2 regions of the Massilia varians genome follow, and region 1 is predicted to be linked to the other one. Evidence: predicted binding sites of a transcription regulator. Region 1 holds the regulator's gene; the other holds the start of a gene.
The links. The regulator LexA, encoded in region 1, represses DNA repair genes until DNA is damaged. The targets are predictions, from matches to a motif close to ACTGTATNNNNATACAGT.
Positions count from the first base shown of each region.

Region 2: MasN3_RS24360 (putative DNA modification/repair radical SAM protein) is a predicted target of LexA. The motif match lies at 4,043-4,060, and genes of this name have one in related genera.

Region 1 covers NZ_AP026966.1:4,299,699-4,306,821, reverse strand. Annotated here, with positions in the region: gene MasN3_RS19490 (SPOR domain-containing protein) at 1-574, shown strand, start outside; gene MasN3_RS19485 (CvpA family protein) at 603-1,091, shown strand; gene purF (amidophosphoribosyltransferase) at 1,142-2,665, shown strand; gene MasN3_RS19475 (cystathionine gamma-synthase family protein) at 2,670-3,908, shown strand; gene MasN3_RS19470 (tetratricopeptide repeat protein) at 4,120-4,854, shown strand; gene lexA (transcriptional repressor LexA) at 4,916-5,548, opposite strand; gene rpsF (30S ribosomal protein S6) at 5,819-6,205, shown strand; gene priB (primosomal replication protein N) at 6,234-6,524, shown strand; gene rpsR (30S ribosomal protein S18) at 6,567-6,857, shown strand; gene rplI (50S ribosomal protein L9) at 6,895-7,123, shown strand, end outside.
Region 2 covers NZ_AP026966.1:5,392,786-5,399,908, forward strand. Annotated here, with positions in the region: gene MasN3_RS24340 (TraB/GumN family protein) at 1-16, opposite strand, end outside; gene MasN3_RS24345 (hypothetical protein) at 17-361, opposite strand; gene MasN3_RS24350 (PEP-CTERM sorting domain-containing protein) at 420-1,142, opposite strand; gene MasN3_RS24355 (UdgX family uracil-DNA binding protein) at 1,308-2,804, opposite strand; gene MasN3_RS24360 (putative DNA modification/repair radical SAM protein) at 2,801-4,030, opposite strand; gene MasN3_RS24365 (M16 family metallopeptidase) at 4,344-7,123, opposite strand, start outside.

The DNA of each region.
Region 1 (7,123 bases):
CGAGCCCACCGACGACCCGACCCTCGCCTCGGCCCAGCCGCCCGCGCCCGCGGCCAGGACGGCAACGCCGCCGGCCGATCCGGCGCCGGTCCGCACCCTCGACACCGCCCGCGCCGAACCCGCCGTGGCAAAAGCCGAGCCCAAGGCGGAACCGGTCAAGCCCGAACCCAAGCGCGAGCCGAAGTTTGATGCGCATCCGAAGGTCGCCGAGCTGGAGCTGAAGAAGTTGGAAAAGCCGGTCGAGAAGCCGCCGGTCAAGCCGGTTGCCGCCCATCCGGCCCCGGTCCCAGTGCAGAACGACGCCGCCCGCGCCATGGCCATCCTGGAGGGCAAGCCAGTGGTGAAGGCCAGCGGCCCGTCGCAGAAATACGTGGTGCAGGTGGCCGCGCTGGCTACCCAGCAGAAGGTCGACGAACTGCAGGGCCGCCTGCGCGACGCCGGCGTGTCCTCCTTCACCGAACGTTCCGGCGACCTGATTCGCGTGCGCGTCGGTCCGTACACCAAGGAAGAGGGCGAGAAGATCCGCTCCAAGCTCATCGCGATGGGCTTGTCCGGCACCATGGTGCCGCTCTGATCCAGGATTGCAGGCAAGGGCTGGCAGCGTGACGATTTTCGATTACCTGGTCTTGTTCGTACTGGTATCGTCGGTCGTCATTTCCACCCTGCGCGGGCTGGTCAAGGAGATCCTGTCGCTGCTGGGCTGGATCGTGGCCTTCGTGGTGGCGAACGCCTACGGCGCGCAACTGGCGCCGCTGTTGCCGGAACTGTTGCCCGGCGAGACCGCGCGCCTGATCATGGCCTTCGTGCTGCTGTTCCTCGGCGTGCGCATCCTGATGGGCCTGCTGTCGCTGGCGATCGGGGCCCTGATCGCGGCAACCGGCCTGAGCCTTGCGGACCGCGGCCTGGGTGGATTGTTTGGATTGGCGCGCGGCATTGTAATCGTGCTGGCCGCCGTCATATTGTGTGGGATGACGTCCATCCCGCAACAGGATTTCTGGAGGAATGCGCTGTTCTCGCCGATGGCGGAAACCGGGGCGCGTACGGTCAAACCCTTTCTCCCTGCTGCCCTGGGGCAGCACATCAGATTCTAAATTCGGTATTCACCTTTCGTAATCAAGCAGTCCAGTTTTAGGAGCGCACCATGTGTGGCATCGTCGGCGTCGTCTCGAACAATCCCGTCAACCAGCTTCTGTATGACGCATTGCTGCTGCTGCAGCACCGCGGCCAGGACGCGGCGGGTATTGCAACCAATCACAGCAGCATGTTCTCGATGTACAAGGCCAACGGCCTCGTGCGCGACGTGTTCCGTACCCGCAACATGCGTACGCTGCAGGGCAATACCGGTATCGGCCACTGCCGCTATCCGACCGCCGGCTCCTCGAGCGAGGAAGAGGCGCAGCCGTTCTACGTGAACGCGCCCTTCGGCATCACCTTGGCCCACAACGGCAACCTGACCAACCAGGCCCAGCTCAAGGAAGAGCTGTTCAAGAACGACCGCCGCCACATCAATACCGATTCCGATTCGGAAGTGCTGCTCAACGTGCTGGCCCACGAGATCCAGGAAGCGGCCGACGGCTACAAGCTGGACACCGACGCCATCTTCAAGGCGGTGGCGGCGGTGCATCGCCGCGTGCGCGGGGCGTACGCCGTGGTGGCGCAGATCGCCGGCCACGGCATGCTGTCCTTCCGCGACCCGTTCGGCATCCGTCCGCTGTGCCTGGGCGTGAACGAGGGCGAGCATGGCCTTGAGTACCTGGTGGCGAGCGAATCGGTGGCGCTGGAAGGCCTGGGCTTCCGCTTCGTGCGCGACATCGCGCCGGGCGAAGCGGTGTTCATCACCAACGACGGCCAGCTGCACGAGCGCCAGTGCGCCGAGAACCCGTCGCTGAACCCTTGCGCCTTCGAGTACGTCTACCTGGCCCGTCCGGACTCGGTGATCGATGGCGCCTCGGTCTACGCGACCCGCCTGCGGATGGGCGAATACCTGGCCGACAAGATCCGCAAGGAGATCCCGGTCGACGAGATCGACGTCGTGATGCCGATCCCCGATTCCTCGCGTCCGGCCGCGATCCAGCTGGCGCTGAAGCTCGGTGTCGAGTACCGCGAAGGCTTCATCAAGAACCGCTACATCGGCCGCACCTTCATCATGCCGGGCCAGAACATGCGCAAGAAGTCGGTGCGCCAGAAGCTCAACGCGATCGCCTCCGAATTCAAGGACAAGAACGTGCTGCTGGTCGACGACTCGATCGTGCGCGGCACCACCAGCCGCGAGATCGTGCAAATGGCGCGCGACGCCGGCGCGCGCAAGGTGTTCTTCGCTTCGGCCGCGCCGCCGGTGCTGTACCCGAACGTGTACGGCATCGACATGCCGACCCGCGACGAGCTGATCGCCCACGGCCGCACCAATGAGGAAATCTGCGCGGAGATCACCGCCGACCGCCTGGTCTACCAGGACGTGGATGCGCTCAAGAAGGCGATCTCGGACGTCAACCCGGCGCTGAAGAATTTCGAGGCCTCCTGCTTCGACGGCGTCTACGTGACCGGCGACGTGACCCCGGAATACCTCGACCGCCAGGAATCGGCGCGCCACAAGGGCGGCAGCAAGGGCGTCGAGGATGCGGCCACCAATCAGCTCAACCTCAACCGTCCGGCCACGGCGGAGTAAGACCATGAGCGAGCAGAAGTACGGTTTCACCACCACCATCCTGCACAACGACCGCCGCAAAGCGATCGAGCAGGGCTCGCTGCACAAGCCGGTGCATACCTCGGTGGCCTTCGGCTACCAGGACGCGCGCCAGCTGGCCTCGGTCTTCCAGGGCAAGGAACCGGGCTTCCGCTACGGCCGCCAGGGCAACCCGACGGTCAGCGCGCTCGAGGACAAGATCAGCAAGATGGAAGACGGGGTCGGCACCATCTGCTTCGCCACCGGCATGGGCGCGATCGGCGCGCTGTTCCAGGGCCTGCTGAGGGCGGGCGACCACATCGTCTCGTCGTCCTTCCTGTTCGGTAACACCAACAGCCTGTGGCAGACGGTATCGAGCCAGGGCGTGGCGGTGGACTTCGTCGATGCGACCGACGTCGCCAACGTGGCAGCGGCGCTGCGTCCCGATACCCGCATGGTGTTCGTCGAGACCATCGCCAACCCGCGCACCCAGGTGGCGGACCTGGCGCGCATCGGCCAGCTGTGCCGCGAGCGCGGCATCCTGTACGTGGTCGACAACACCATGACCACGCCTTACCTGTTCCGCCCGAAGGCGGTGGGGGCGGGCCTGGTGGTCAACTCGCTGACCAAGTCGATCGCCGGCCACGGCATCGCGCTCGGCGGCGCCCTGACCGACACCGGCCTGTTCGACTGGAGCGCCTACCCGCACATCGCGGCCAACTTCCGCAAGCAGCCGCCAGCTGCCCAGGGCCTGGCCCAGCTGCGCGCCAAGGCCCTGCGCGACTTCGGCGCGGCCCTCGGGCCGGAAGCGGCGCACCACATCGCGGTGGGCGCCGAGACGCTGGCGCTGCGCATGGAGCGTACCAGCGCCAACGCGCTGGCGCTGGCGCGGATGCTGGAGGCGGATGAGCGCGTGGCGGCGGTCCACTATCCGGGCCTGGCTTCGCATCCGCAGAACGGCATCGTCACGTCGCTGTTCCGTACCGGCGGTTCCCTGATGAGCTTCGAGCTGGTCGACAGCATCGACCCCTTCGACTACCTGAACCGCCTGAAGCTCGGCATCCCGGCCAGCAACCTGGGCGACACCCGCACCCTGGTGATCCCGGTGGCGCACACCATCTTCTTCGAGATGGGCGCAGAGCGGCGCGCCAGCATGGGCATCGCCGAGTCCCTGATCCGGGTCTCGGTGGGCATCGAGGACACCGAGGACCTGCTGGCGGACTTCCGCCAGGCGCTCGACGCATAAGGCATATGTAGGGTGGTCGGCTTGTCCGACCGCGCGTTCAACTTCGGCATGCTCTGCCGCAATGCATACTGGTGTTGAACGCGCGGTCGGCGGAGCGTGATCCGGTCCACTGGACCAGATCACCCCTATGCCCATCATTTTGTTTCAGCGGTTGAGCAGGGCGGCACATTGCCGCTATCATGGGCTTTCCATTTACCTCATCCACCTGCCCATGAAGACCAAGCTGTTCCTTGCATCCCTGCTGCTGTGCGGCGCCGCCTTTGCCGGCGAGCTGGAAGACGCCAATGCCCTGTTCGACAAGAAGGACTACGCGGGCGCGCTGAAGATCTACACCAAGCTGGCCAATGCCGGCAATCCGGCCGCCCAGCAGGCGCTGGGCCAGATGTATTTCTACGGCGAGGCAGGGGAGGTCGATGAAGCCAGGGCGCTCGACCTGTTCAAGAAAGCCGCCGCCAAGGGCAACAAGGTCGCGATCGCTTCGCTCGAGCTGATCGAGCAGCGCGCCAAGCGCCGCAAGGACATCGATTACTGGATCAAGGGCTATGACGGCGAAGACCTGAAATCGGGCGAGTTCCGCTGCACCACGCCGCGCATTCCGGCAATGTCAAAGGTCAATGCCGACATCGACCGCATCAGTGCGGCCGTGCAGACCTGGCAGGAGTGCTACAACAAGTACGTCACCAACCTGAACGCGGCGATGCCGCTGTCCAAGCGGATTCCGGCCGACGTCCAGAAGCTGATGAACAAGGAAGAGATCGAGCAATCGAACGCCTACCTGGCGCAGCTGCAGGAAAACCTGAGCGAGGAAGCGAAGGTGAGTTCGAAGCTGGTGCTGGCCGACTATGCTGCCTGGCGCTCGGCGACCGAGGCCTACGTGGCGGAGCACAACAAGGTAGTGAATTCCATCAAGAAGGATTCACACTGGGCGGACAAGAAGATTCAGTAAGCCGCCGGGGAGGCGGCTTCACGACTGGAGCGCCTAACAAAAAGGGAATTGTTGGGCGCTCTTAGTGCCAGCTGCGCATCAGGCCGACAGCGAGACCCTCGAGCGCGAACTCGTCTTCCGGGTTCACCTGGATCACCTTGAAGTCCGGATTCTCCGGCAGCAGTTCGACCAGGTTGCCGGTCTTGCGGTAGCGCTTGACGGTGACTTCTTCGCCCAGGCGGGCCACCACGATCTGGCCGTTCTTGGCGCTGTCGATCTTCTTGACGGCCAGGAAGTCGCCGTCGCAGATGCCGGCATCGCGCATCGACCAGCCCTTGACCTTCAGCAGGAAGTCGGGGCGCGCCGAGAACATGGCGGCGTCCACGGAGTAGGTGGCCTCGACGTGTTCCTGGGCCAGGATCGGCGAACCGGCGGCTACGCGGCCAACCAGCGGCAGCGACATCATGAGGTTCGGGGGCGGCATCGGGATCTGCTCGACCGAGGCGCCGACCAGGCGGATGCCGCGCGAGGTGCCCGGCGAAATCTCGATCGCGCCCTTGCGCGCCAGGGCCTGCAGGTGTTCTTCGGCCGCATTGGCCGACTTGAAACCCAGCTCGGCCGCGATTTCGGCGCGGGTCGGCGGGAAGCCGGTGTTTTCGATCGCTTCCTTGATCAGGTTAAGGATCTGTTCTTGCCTTGCAGTGAGCTTGAGCATGGGTGGTATACGGCATTAGTTGTAAGAGCAGACTGTATTTTTGTACAGTATTCTGATATACGCAAGGGCAAACACGGGAAAACTGCAAAAAATGTGCGCAACTGCTGCATTCGTGGCGCACCTGCCCGCTTTTTGCGGTCCGTCGCCGGCCCGGACCATGCCCGGGTTTCCATCCGCCGAGTTTTCAGGCTATAATCGAAGGCTTTCCCTTCCCACACTCGTCTTGACGCCGAGGTGGGCATTTGTTTAAACGTCCTCAAGGAGTGTTGCATGCGTCATTATGAAATCGTTTTTATCGTCCACCCGGACCAGAGCGAGCAAGTTCCGGCGATGATCGAGCGTTACAAGACCACGGTCACCAGCCGCGGCGGTAACATCCATCGCGTGGAAGACTGGGGCCGTCGCCAGATGGCTTACCAGATCCAGAAGCTGCCGAAGGCTCACTACATCTGCATGAACATCGAGTGCGACAACGAGACCCTGGTCGAGCTGGAAACCGCATTCAAGTTCAATGATGCCGTCCTGCGTCACCTGACCGTCAAGATGAAGAAGGCCGAAACCGCACCGTCGCCGATGATGAAGTCGGTCCAGCGCGAAGACGCAGCCAAGAGCCACCGCGCTGAAGCAGCTGCTGCTGCCCCGGCCGCTGCTGCCTAAGTTTTTTCTCGGGAATTCGTAGAGCGCAGTGAACCGGTTCCAGCTCATCGCGACCATCGCGGAGCGAGACGTCCTGCGTTTCACCCCGGCCGGCGTCCCCATCGTGGGCGCGATCCTGATGCACGATTCGCAGCAGGTCGAGGCCGGAGTGGCAAGGCAGGTCGCGTTTGAAATCCCCGCGCTCGGCGCAGGCGAGATTTCAGGCAGGCTGGAAAGCGCCGAACTCGGCGCCGCCTACCGCTTCGACGGATTCCTTGCACGAAAAAACCGCAACAGCAAAGCCTTGGTGTTTCACATCATTGATTTCAGTGCCGCCTAACTGTAGGTTGGCGCAACTTAGATTAGATACAGGAGCCTCGAAATGGCATTCGGTAAAAAGTTCGACAAAAACAAAGCCAAAGAAAAAATGAAGCGCAAACAGCAGAACCCGCTGTTCAAGCGCAAGAAGTTCTGCCGCTTCACCGCCGCCGGCGTTGAGCAAGTGGATTACAAAGACGTCGACACCCTGAAGGACTTCGTCCAGGAAAACGGCAAGATCATGCCGGCACGCCTGACCGGCACCAAGGCGCACTACCAGCGCCAGGTCGACACCGCCATCAAGCGCGCACGCTACCTCGCGCTGCTGCCGTACACCGACCTGCACAACGCTTAATCAGCGGCACGTCAGTCAGAATACCTGGAGAATAAATATGCAAGTTATCCTGCTCGAAAAAGTCGTCAACGTCGGTAACCTGGGCGACGTCGTCAAAGTCAAGGACGGTTACGCACGTAACTTCCTGATCCCGCAAAAGATGGCACGCCGCGCTACCCAGGCCGCCGTGGCCGAGTTCGAAGTCAAGCGCGCCGAACTGGAAAAAGCAGCAGCCGAGAAGCTGGCAGCTGCCCAGGCGCAAGGCGACAAGCTGAGCGGCATGACCG
Region 2 (7,123 bases), 1.1 Mb from region 1:
GCAGCGCCAGCGCCATCTAGAAGTAGGACGCCTCGACCTTGGTGACCGGCGGCGCCAGGTATTCCTGCGAGCGGCCAATCACCGCTTCGACCTCGTGCGAGCGCCAGTCCATCTTGACCGGCAGCGGCGAATAGGTGCCGAAGATCCACAGCACGTGATCGTCCTTCGAGACCTTCCACATGCCGGGCCCGGGCTTCTGGCCGACGACCAGGATCTGTTCCGGCGCCGCCGGCGCCTCGTCGGCCGATACCGGCGAGTCAGGCGCGCTTGCGGGGACGGGCTCCGGGGCGGCGGTCTGAGCCCGGGAAGGTGCTGCGTACAAGGCCAGGCACAGCACCGGCAGGATTGCAAATTTGAGCATCAGGACATCCTTGTTGTTGGTTGTCCATCAAGCTTAGCTCTGCAATATGAGCGAAAACTTAAGATAATGAACGGCGACTCAGACAGCGCGACCGACGACGGCGCGACGCCATTCCCAACAAGCCAATGCCCAGCAGGGCCAGGCTCGCAGGCTCGGGTACCGCTTTCGGCGCGGAGACGCGCACGTTGTCCAGACCGGCAGTCGTGATGCTCCCCCCGGCGTTCCTGGTTTGAATCGTCACGCTGGTGAAGGTGTCGCCATTGGTGGCAACGATACCCAGAAAACCGGTTGCCGCCGCGCTCGACGATGCAGTGGGGATCAGGAAGCGCTGCTGGTTGTTGATGATTACCGCATAGTTATCGGTGGTGTCGGTATTAAACCAGTCGAAGCCGAACGCGCTCACGCCGGTGGCAAACGTGAAGGTCACGGTCGGCGCCGTACCGCCATTGCCCGTACCGGAAGGAGCATTGCCCCAGCCAAAAAACTGCTGGCCGCTGAACGTAGCGGGAATCGGCCGAGTGTCGCTGACCGAGGACACGCGGCCGGTCGCAATACCCGACAGATCGCCATTGGCCACTGTGCTGAGCGTGAATCCATTGAAGCTTCCCAGATAGTTGGCATTGCTCACGCCGAGCTTTGCACTGCTGAACGTCTCCAGCGTGGTTGCCCCCGCCGCCGCCTGGAAGTTGCTCAGGCTGGAATACGTGATGAGTGCCGCTTGCGCGGATGCAGCCATGCTTGTTGCCAGAACAGCAGCGCTCAAGAGAGTAAAAGTCTTCATGCGATCCTAGTTTGGTGAAGTGTTTTCTTACTCCAAAGCAGGAAGTGTGCCTAAAAGAAATTTACTAATAGAATTAATTACTTACAGAAATTGGTCGAGACTCTTCCGCTGAAGATGTAAATCTTTTCGACAAGTTTTATCTCTTGTTCACGCCATACAAGAATGTCAGCGGCCGCCTTGAGCGTCTTCATCCGGGTCCGGCATATCCGGCCGCGCGAGCAGTTCATGCGCCAGCCTCAAGCCCTTCACCATGACGGAAAAGGCTTCGTGCTTGGCCGCTTCGTCCGGCACCCGCAGCACATAGGACGGATGGTAGATGGTCACCAGCCAGGCGCCGTCGATGCGGACCGGCTTGCCGAGGAAGTCCTTCAAAGCCACCGTGCCCTTGCGCATCACGGACTTCAGCGCCGTCGCGCCCATGGCCACGATCACCTTCGGCCTGACCGCCGCCAGTTCCTTTTCCAGCCAGTAGTGGCAAGCCTCGATCTCGCGCTGCACCGGGGTCTTGTGCAGGCGGCGCTTGCCGCGCGGCTCCCACTTGAAATGCTTGACGGCGTTGGTGAGGTAGATGGCCTTGCGGTCGAGCTCGGCCTGGGCGAATACCTGGTCGAGCAGTTTGCCGGCCGGGCCGACGAAGGGCTTGCCGGCCAGGTCTTCCTGGTCGCCGGGCTGCTCGCCGACGATCATGATGGGCGAGCGTTTTGATCCTTCGCCGCCGACCGCCTGGGTGGCGTACTGCCACAGCTCGCAGCGCCGGCACTCGTCGAGTTTCGAGGGCTGCTCGCGGTCGGGTTGGGCGGCTTCGGCGCTGATCGGGATGGTGGCGCCGCCCTTGCGGCCGACCGCCTCGACCTGCCCGATCTTGCGCGCCCCGAGTTCGGCCTGGCTCACCAGCGAAGGCACGATCGCGCCTTCCGGCAGGTTCTTCCAGAAGCGCGAAGGGATGTGGCTTTGCATCAACTGGGCGTTGACGCGCGCCGGGTTGAAGATGCTGCGGTAATAGGTGAGCCAGAGCGCCTCGCCGGCATCGTCAAGGTCGGCGGCGCTCGACATCAAGGGGCCGGTATTGTGCAGCGTGTGGCCGTCCCACAGCACGCTGGCCTCGGGCGTGGCGATCATCCAGCTGATTTTGCCCATGCGGGCCACGAAGTGTTCGGCCACCTGCGGCAGCACGTCGTGGCGCGGCTCGAACCAGGCGACGAAGCGCGGGTCGCCTGCTTCAGGCGGACGCTCGCGGAATCGGATGTAGGCATGCATGTCGTGCTCCTCGCGGCGCACCGCCTTGACCATGCCGTGCAGGCGGCTGCCGTCCGGATCGGCGGGCGACTGCACGTCGTGCTCGCCACGCGTCCAGCGCCACAGCACGCGGTACAGGAAAGCCCAGCGGTCCGGGGCGCGGAAGCACGCGGCGCGTCGCAGCATCTCCAGCAGCGATCGCGGCACGCGCGCGGCCGGCGGTCCTGGCGATTGCGCTTCCTGCAATCGGGAGCCGCCATTATCGGCCGGCGCGGTCGCGGCCGGCGCACCCCAGAACAGGTCGCCGCCGTCCAACGTGCCCCAGTTGGCCGCCTCGGGCGGCACGCCGGCCTTGAGCAGCGCGCGCGCCGCCTCGCGCCACTCGGCGAAATCGTGCACCGCCCCGGGCGTGGCGGCGGTGTTCATGCCGCCTGCAGTTCCGGCCACAGGTTCATCTGCTCGGGCGCGTCGGCCAGGTGGCGCCGGAGGATATGGGAACTGGCCGCGCCCTGCGCCGGCTTGTAGTCGGCCGTGACGATGAAGGGCGCCAGCTTCTTCATGCTGCAGCGCAGGCGCGACAGGTCTTCCCAGCGGATGCGGCGGATGCGGCGCAGTTCGACGATGCGCTTGGCGTTGCGGATGCCGATGCCCGGCACGCGCGCGATCATGGTCTCGTCGGCGCGGTTCAGGTCGAGCGGGAAGTGCTCGCGGTTGGCGAGCGCCCAGCCCAGCTTGGGATCGACGTCGAGCGCCAGGTTGCCGGATTGGGGCATCAGTTCGCCCGCGGTGAAGCCGTAGCCGCGCAGCAGGAAATCGGCCTGGTATAGGCGGTGCTCGCGCAGCAGCGGCGGCGGCGCCAGCGGCACGCTCTTCGGGCTTTGCGGGATCGGGCTGAAGGCCGAGTAGTACACCCGCTTGAGCTTGTAGCTGCCGTAGAGGGTTTCGGCGGTGTTCAGGATGGTGTGGTCGTCGCTGGCGTCGGCGCCGACGATCATTTGCGTGCTCTGCCCGGCCGGCGCGAAGTTCGGCGCCTTCGGTTCTTCACGCTTTTCGTCGAGCTTGCGGCGGATCGAGCCCATCGCCAGCTTGATGGTGTGAACGTTTTTCTCGGGCGCCAGGCGGGTCACGCTGTCGTGGGTCGGCAGCTCGATATTCACCGACAGGCGATCGGCCCAGCGGCCCGCCTCTTCGATCAGCAGCGGGTCGGCGTCGGGAATGGTCTTGAGGTGGATGTAGCCGCGGAACTTGTGCACCTGACGCAGCTGGCGCGCCACGGCCACCAGCTGTTCCATCGTGTAGTCGGCCGACTGGATGATGCCCGAGCTCAGGAACAGGCCGTCGATGTAGTTGCGGACGTAGAAATCATGGGTGAGCTTGACCACCTCGTCCACCGAGAAGCGCGCGCGCGGCACGTTGGACGTGCGGCGGTTGATGCAGTACTGGCAGTCGTAGATGCAGAAGTTGGTAAGCAGGATCTTGAGCAGCGAGACACAGCGGCCGTCCGGCGTATAGCTGTGACAGATGCCCATGCCGGTGGTGGCGCCGAAGCCGTCCTTGTCCTCCGACGAACGCTTGGGCGCGCCACTGCTGGCGCAGGACGCATCGTATTTCGCGGCGTCGGCCAGGATTTCCAGTTTGTCGCTGAGTTCCATCGCATGCCTTGAACTGTATGGGCATACAGTATACTATCGCGCGCGTATGCACAGGGCCGGTGGGCGCACCTGTACCGGCCCTCCGCCGGTTCAAAGGAGGGACAAGACGTAAAAAAACCCGGTCAACAGACTAATGCCGTTCAGTTAGCGTAAAAATGTAGGGTGGTCGGCTTCGCCGACCGCGCGTCCAAATCACCAATGCACTGTGGCAGAGCAAAATGGAGTTGAACGCGCGGCCGGGAAACCCGGCCACCCTACGCTTAACTGAACGGCATTACGGTCAACAGACCGGGCTTTCCATTACAACATCAGATCAACGAATCGGCTTGCCGTCCGCATCGACCACGGTCACCTCGCCCCAGCCGAGCGAGCGCACGCCGGCCTCGATCTTGCGCAGGTCGCCGATCACCATCCACACCGCTTCGTCCGGCTTGATGAACTTGCTCGAGGCCGCGGCCAGCTGCTCCGGCTTGAGCGCGCGCACGTTCGACGCGTAGCTGGTCCAGTAATCGTCGGCCAGGCTCAGGTTGACGGCGTCCAGCCCTGCCGCTTCGAGCGCGGCGAGGGTGGAGAAGCGGCCCGGCAGGCGCGAGGTCATGTTGCGCATGATGCTCTCGTATTCAAGGCCCACCAGCGGACGCTCGCCGGCCACGCCGCGCAGTTCCTTCTGGACCTCACGCATGGCTTCGACCGTCTTGTCGGTCTGCACCGGCGCGATGATGTAGAACGGACGCTGGCCGCGCACGTCCGGCAGGCGCGCCTGGGTGCCGTAGCTCCAGTGCTTGTCCAGGCGCAGGTTGCGGTTCAGGCGCGAGGTGGCGATGCCGCCGAAGTTGGTCATCACCGGCTCCATCGCCAGGTCTTCCGGCTGGCCGTTGGGCTGCGACACGTGGGTCGCGACGATGGTCGACTGCGGCGCGTCCGGCTTGTCGATCAGGATCAGGCGCTTGCCGCGGGTCGGCGGCACGGTGGCCATCTGCTTGGCCGGGGCGCTGCCCTGCTGCCACTTGCCGAAGCTCGCTTCCAGCGCCGGCAGCAGCTTGTCCATGGTGGTATCGCCGGCCACGACGATGGTGGCGCTGCCCGGCTTGAACCAGGTGCCGTGCCATGCCATCAGGTCGTCGCGGCTCAAGCCCTGGACGCTGCCTTCGAAGCCGGAAGCCGGCTTGCCGTAGGCATGCTCAGGGCCATACAGCACCGCCGGGATCAGGCGCAGGGCCAGGCTGTTCGGCTGGGCCTTTTCCTGGCCGATGGCGGCGATGCGGCGGCTCTTCGACAGCGCGAACTGGTCTTGCGGGAAGCTCGGGCTCAGCGCCGCCTCGGCCATCAGCTTGAGGGATGGCGCCAGGTTGGCGCTGGTGGCCTGCAGGCGCACCAGCGACTGGTCCTGGTTGGTAGCGGTGCCCAGGCGCGCGCCCAGGTTTTCCAGCGCGTCCGACAGCGCGAAGGCGTCACGCGATGTCGTGCCCTTGTCCAGCAGGTCGAGCGCCAGCGAGGCGGCGCCGGCCTTGGCCGCGGTGTCCGAGGCCGCGCCGGCGTCGACCGCCAGCGAGGCGGCGCCGGCCTTGGCCGCGGTGTCCGAGGCCGCGCCGGCGTCGACCGCCAGCGAGACGTTGACGATCGGGGCGGTGTGACGTTCGAGCAGCACGACCTTCAGGCCGTTCTTCAGCTGGGCGCGCTGCAGTGCCGGGAACTTCACGTCCGGCGCCTCGCCCAATGCGGGCAGCTGCTTGCGGTCCAGGGTCGACTTGGTGGCCGCCAGCTTGGCCGAGGGCCGCACGGTCATGGTGTAGTGGTTGGCGCGCAGCCAGCGGTTGGCAGCGGCCTTGACGTCCGCCGGGGTGCTGGTGGCGAACAGCTCGAGGCGGTCGAGGTAGGCGTCCGGCTTGCCGCCGTAGGTCTGGCTCTCGGCCAGCACGTCGTTGCGGCCGCCCATGCCGCCCACGCGCTCCAGGCCGCGCGCGAAATCGGCCAGGTCGCGGGTCTTCACGCGCTTGAGTTCCGCGTCAAGCGGGCCCTTGTCGAGCAGCTCGGCCACCACGCGCTCCATCTCGCGTTCGACTTCCGCCGGATCGACGCCCGGCTTGACGGTGACGGACAGGTTGAACGTGCCGCCCAGTTCCGCATCGTTCACGTAGGCCGAGACGCCGGTCGCCATGCCCTTCTCGTACACCAGGCGCTTGTCCAGGCGCGCGTTCTTCGAGCCGGCCAGCACGCCGGCCAGCAGGTTCAGGCGCTGGGTGTCGGCGTCCTTCCACGAGGAGGTGTGCCAGCTGCGGTAGATGCGCACCTGCGGCACGTGGTCTTCCATCTCGTCGCGGATGTTGCGGTCCAGCTGGGGGATCCATTTTTCAAGGCGCGGCAGCGGCGGACCGGGCGGGATCGCGCCGAAGTACTTGTTCACCAGCTCATAGGCGCGTTCCGGGGTGATGTCGCCGGCCAGCGAGATCACCGCGTTGTTCGGGCCGTAATAGGTGCGGTACCACTCCTTGATGTCGTCCAGCGAGGCGGCCTGCAGGTCTTCCATGTAGCCGATGGTCGACCACGAATACGGGTGCGAGTACGGGTACATCTTGCTTGATATTTCCATGCGCACGCGGCCATACGGCTGGTTCTCGCCCTGGCGCTTCTCGTTCTGCACCACGCCGCGCTCGCGCTCCAGCATCGCCTGCGAGATGTAGTTGCCCAGGAAGCCCATGCGGTCCGATTCCAGGAACAGGGTGCGCTCCAGCGCCGACACCGGCACGTCTTCGAAGAAGTTGGTGCGGTCGACGTTGGTGGTGCCGTTGCGGTTGTTCGCGCCCAGGTCGTCCATCGCCTCGCGGAAGCCGTGCGGGTAGTTCTCGGAACCGTTGAAGAAGAAGTGCTCGAACAGGTGGGCGAAGCCGGTCTTGCCGCGCTTCTCGTTGCGCGAACCGACGTGGTACCACATGTTCACGCCGACCACCGGCACGCTGTGGTCGGCGTGGACCAGCAGGGTCAGGCCGTTGGGCAACACGAATTTTTTATGGTCGATGCTGTAGGCCTTGCGGTCGAAGACGGTTTGCTTCGTAGCGGGTGCGGCGGCGTGGGAAGGCAGGGCTGCTGCGGCTG